Regions from separate parts of the Bacillus sp. DJP31 genome, predicted to be linked through region 2. Evidence: a T-box and tRNA genes for the amino acid it is inferred to sense, from the RefSeq annotation. Region 2 holds a T-box; the other holds one or more tRNA genes.

Region 1 (2,407 bases), on a different contig from region 2:
TAAAATTTATCTTGAATTTAATTGAAATTACATGGTATTATATTATTTGTTGTTCTTTTGAACAAAAATCTTATACTGAGCAGCCAATTAATAATAGATTCGATGGTTTTTAATCCATTATGGCTCACCATTTTTAAGCATTACGGCCCATTGGTCAAGCGGTTAAGACACCGCCCTTTCACGGCGGTAACACGGGTTCGAATCCCGTATGGGTCACCATTTGTTTTTTTTCGAATAGAATTTACTATACACATATTATGATGAAGCTTTGCCCAGATAAAAAAGTAGTTCACGATATATGACTACATATAAAAAATTATGGCTCGGTAGCTCAGTCGGTAGAGCACGATCGAATAATCTTCATTGAAATCACTTCAGCGTACCAATCGAGCTGCATCTTGCATGATCTTCCTGAGATTGGGACGAAGCTTTGCCCAGATAAGAAAGTAGTTAATAATATATGACTACATATAAAAATTATGGCTCGGTAGCTCAGTCGGTAGAGCACGATCGAATAATCTTCATTGAAATTACTTCAGCGTACCAATCGAGCTGCATCTTGCATGATCTTCCTGAGATTGGGACGAACTTTGCCCAGATAAAAAAGTAGTTCACGATATATGACTACATATAAAAAATTATGGCTCGGTAGCTCAGTCGGTAGAGCACGATCGAATAATCTTCATTGAAATCACTTCAGCGTACCAATCGAGCTGCATCTTGCATGATCTTCCTGAGATTGGGACGAAGCTTTGCCCAGATAAGAAAGTAGTTAATAATATATGACTACATATAAAAATTATGGCTCGGTAGCTCAGTCGGTAGAGCAAAGGACTGAAAATCCTTGTGTCGGCGGTTCGATTCCGTCCCGAGCCATCCCAAAAAGACATGCTGAAGAATGCATGTCTTTTTTCATATAGTCAAATATACTACTTATCGGCAATTATTCCCTAAAATATGACAATAATACTACAATTATATTACATATTTCTGTTTTTTAGCCTATTATCTATCAGTTTATGCTAAAGTTAAAAAAGTGACATATTTGTGAATGGGAATTCACCTTGTCGTAATAATAGTTTACTAGTCTATAAGTACTAATGGAAACTGTTACACTTACAGAAAGGCACTTCGTACTGAAGGATAGCCTTGTTTAGGAGGAAGAACAGTGTTTGATTGGAAAGATAAATTACGTTCACGTTATTACAATGTTTCAGATATGGTGAAACGAACAGCCGTGAGTACTGCTGTGATCACTACTTTGATGATTGGGACTGTATCAGCAGACAGTAGTTTAGGTATTAATACGGTTTATCATGTATATGTTAATGGAGAAAGAATAGGTACGGTCGATAACAAACGGGTAGTGGAAAGTTACATAGAAAACCGTGAAATAACACTCAAAGCTAAAAATCCTACCATTGATTTCGGGTTAGATAATAACGTACAGTTCATTTCTGAGAAGGTTTTTAGACCAAATGTAAATAATCAGCAAGTAATTAAATTGCTAACTGATAATCTACAAATATTAGCAGAGTCATCCTCAATTTTAATAAATGATGAGCCTATTGCATTTCTAGAAAATAAAGAAATGGCTGACGAAGTATTGCGATTGATGAAATTAAAATATATTTCAGAAGAAGCACTCGTACAAATTGAAACTAAAGACCCAAATACAACTTTACCTGTTCTTGAAGAAGGGCAGTCTCGTATATTAGACGTTACATTTAAGGAAAAGGTTTCAATTAATGAACAAAAAATTTCACCCGATAAGATGCTAACTGTGGAAGAGGCTGTTACCTACCTTTCTAAAGGGGCACTTGAGGAGAAGAAGTATCAAGTTCAAGAAGGAGATGTCCTTGGAACAATTGCTAGCAAGCATAATCTTGAGCTAGCTGAGTTACTTGCATTGAATTCAGGACTAACAGATGAATCTTTGATCAAACCAGGTGAAGAAATGAATGTTACAGCCATTAAACCTTATCTACATGTTCTACTTCAAGAAGAAGTATCTAAGCGTGAAAATATATCTTTTACTAGGGAAGTAAAAGAAAATAAAGATTTGCCTAAAGGTGAAAACAAGGTAAAGCAAGAAGGCCAAAATGGTGAAAAACTAGTAAACTACCTTGTTTCTAAAGAAAATGGAAATATCGTAAAGCAAGAAACAACAAAAGAAGAGATAGTTAAAGAACCAGTAATTGAAATCGTAGAAAAAGGTACAAAGGTTATCCCATCTCGTGGAACTGGATCATTAGCATGGCCAGCTGTTGGTGGATATATCTCTAGTAACTTAGGTTATCGCTGGGGGAAAATGCACAAAGGGATTGATATTGCTCGACCTAGCAACCGGAACATATTAGCTGCTGATAACGGTGTTGTTACATCGGCAGGATATGATGGTGGTTAT
Region 2 (2,407 bases):
TCTACCTCAATCCCGCTTCTTGTAATCAATTCTGCGAGTTCCTCGGCTGTTACTCCTGACAAATCTACATATTCACTTAACCATTTGTATGAAACAAACATTGTATTCCCTCCCCCTTACGCTCGTTTGAACTGTTCTATGAAACGACGATCGTTTATATAGAAATTTCGAATATCTTCAATTCCGTACTTCAACATCGCAATTCGTTCAGGTCCCATTCCAAAGGCAAACCCTGTGTACTTCTTAGAATCAAATCCTGCCATCTCCAACACATTGGGATGAACCATACCCGCACCTAGAATTTCAATCCAACCGGTTCCCTTACACACATTACAGCCTTCACCGTTACATATCTTACATGAAATATCCATTTCAACAGAAGGCTCGGTGAATGGGAAAAAGCTAGGACGCAGACGAATATTACGGTCAGCACCAAACATCTTTTGTGCAAACACACTTAGCGTCCCTTTCAGGTCACTCATTCGAATGTTTTCATCCACGACTAATCCTTCAATTTGCGTAAATTGGTGTGAATGTGTGGCATCATCATTGTCACGGCGATACACCTTACCAGGACAGATGATTTTAACGGGACCTTTCCCAGCATGCTTCTCCATTGCTCTAACCTGAATCGGTGAAGTTTGTGTACGTAATAAAGTGTCCTCTGAAATATAGAAGGAATCCTGCATATCACGAGCAGGGTGACCTTTAGGTAGATTTAACGCTTCAAAATTATAGTAATCACTTTCTACTTCTGGACCTTCTGCAATTTGATAGCCCATACCAATGAATCGATCCTCTATTTCTTCAACGATAGCTGTTAAGGGGTGGCTATTACCCTTTCGAACTGGTCTTCCTGGAAGTGTCACATCGATTTTTTGTGAGGCTAGCTTTTTCTCAATTTCAGCTTTTTCAAGAGTTGCTTGCATTTCTTCAATGGCATTAGTAATCGCTTCCCGAACTTTATTGGCTACTTCTCCGATAACTGGCCGTTCTTCAGCTGAAAGCTTACCCATTCCTTTTAACACTTCTGTGATAGGTCCTTTTTTCCCTAAAAAGCCAACACGAATATCGTTTAGTGCTTTTAGATCATTTGTCTCTTGAATTTGCTTCAATGCTTCTTGCTGAAGCTCTTGTAAACGCTCTTGCATGTGTTACTCCTCCTCTTTTTTTCCAAAATAAAAAGCCCTCTTCCCTGGTAAAGGGACGAGGACTTGATTTCGCGGTACCACCCTAATTACTAAAACTGTTTTGTTTTAGTCACTTCATTGTCATAACGGTTCTTCACCGGAGCACCTTTACGGAATTTAACCGGTCCAAGTGTCAACTCAAGAGGTGAATTCACTTATGTCTACCATAAAAGTGCTTTCAGTCTACGGCACTTTCTCCCTTAATGGCGATTTAAAAAGCTACTAGGCTCTATCAACGTTTTTTATATTTATTATGTAATTTTATACTATATGATATTACCTTAAAGTGTTGACAAAAACAAGTCGATTTAGACTTTTGTTCTTTTTTGGATCAGCCAAAATGGCAAATATAACAAAGTAAACAAAAACACTGTAACTGCCTCTAAAGTAAGAATGTAGTAAGGATAAGGTCCTAAGAAATCTAGTAAACTAGCATTCGTTGGCTTTCTGGCTAAAAACATGTAGTTACCACCTGTCCATTTATTCACCCAAAAGACGAAAAATGCGATGACATTTAGTGCAAAGATTGCCTTCCAAATTGAATAAAACGTTGGATAGAATTTTTCAATCCAGACCATATATAAGCATGAGAGCATAATAGCGATATGGGCAATAAAAAAATGAAAGTATCGGTAATGCGGAAAGTCAAAAAACAGTTCCGGTGTAAGTAAAGCTTGTGAAGCTCCTGCGAGCCCGAAGAAGTAAGCCACCTCAAACACGCGATAGCTATTCATGATGAGCATGATGATACTAAGAATTAAAGAAATAGAGCAGAGTTGAAGAGGTAAAGTATCATAAGGATCCCACATATCTGCCCCGGCAAACCAAATCTGTAAAGAGATCTCACTTACAATTAGTAGACCTATTAGTGTATTTCGAATCCATTTTTTTCGGTGTTCTACCTTCAGCGAGTTTCGATACGTGAACAATAACACTGCAAAAAAACCAAAGAGGAGGATCATACTTAGATGTGAGATTGAATATGCGACAAACGGATCCACTGCTTTTGAAGCAAAGAAGCTTGACATCACATTCCCACCTTTCAATTTTTTCGGTTGCTGTAAATTATTTAGCTTGTAAATAATACAGCAATATACCAGCTGCAACTGTTACATTTAAGGATTCTGCACTCCCGTAAATGGGGATATAAAGATTTTGATTGGTTACAGATAACCATTCCTTTTGAACACCTCTACCTTCATTTCCAACGATAAGTG

What was found. A T-box is a leader RNA that pairs with one kind of tRNA and senses whether it is charged. The one in region 2 lies ahead of pheS (phenylalanine--tRNA ligase subunit alpha), so its partner is inferred to be a tRNA-Phe.
Region 1: it has a tRNA-Phe gene. The T-box ahead of pheS (phenylalanine--tRNA ligase subunit alpha) is inferred to sense a tRNA for this amino acid. The anticodon was not compared.

What each region holds. Positions count from the first base shown of each region.
Region 1 is NZ_JBMERO010000016.1:41,731-44,137, reverse strand. Features, by position in the region: tRNA gene ACOI1C_RS14890 (tRNA-Glu) at 145-219, shown strand; tRNA gene ACOI1C_RS14885 (tRNA-Phe) at 804-876, shown strand; gene ACOI1C_RS14880 (peptidoglycan DD-metalloendopeptidase family protein) at 1,169-2,407, shown strand, end outside.
Region 2 is NZ_JBMERO010000002.1:283,996-286,402, forward strand. Features, by position in the region: gene pheT (phenylalanine--tRNA ligase subunit beta) at 1-101, opposite strand, end outside; gene pheS (phenylalanine--tRNA ligase subunit alpha) at 117-1,151, opposite strand; T-box leader at 1,200-1,435, opposite strand; gene ACOI1C_RS03820 (TIGR02206 family membrane protein) at 1,499-2,218, opposite strand; gene ACOI1C_RS03825 (TrmH family RNA methyltransferase) at 2,256-2,407, opposite strand, start outside.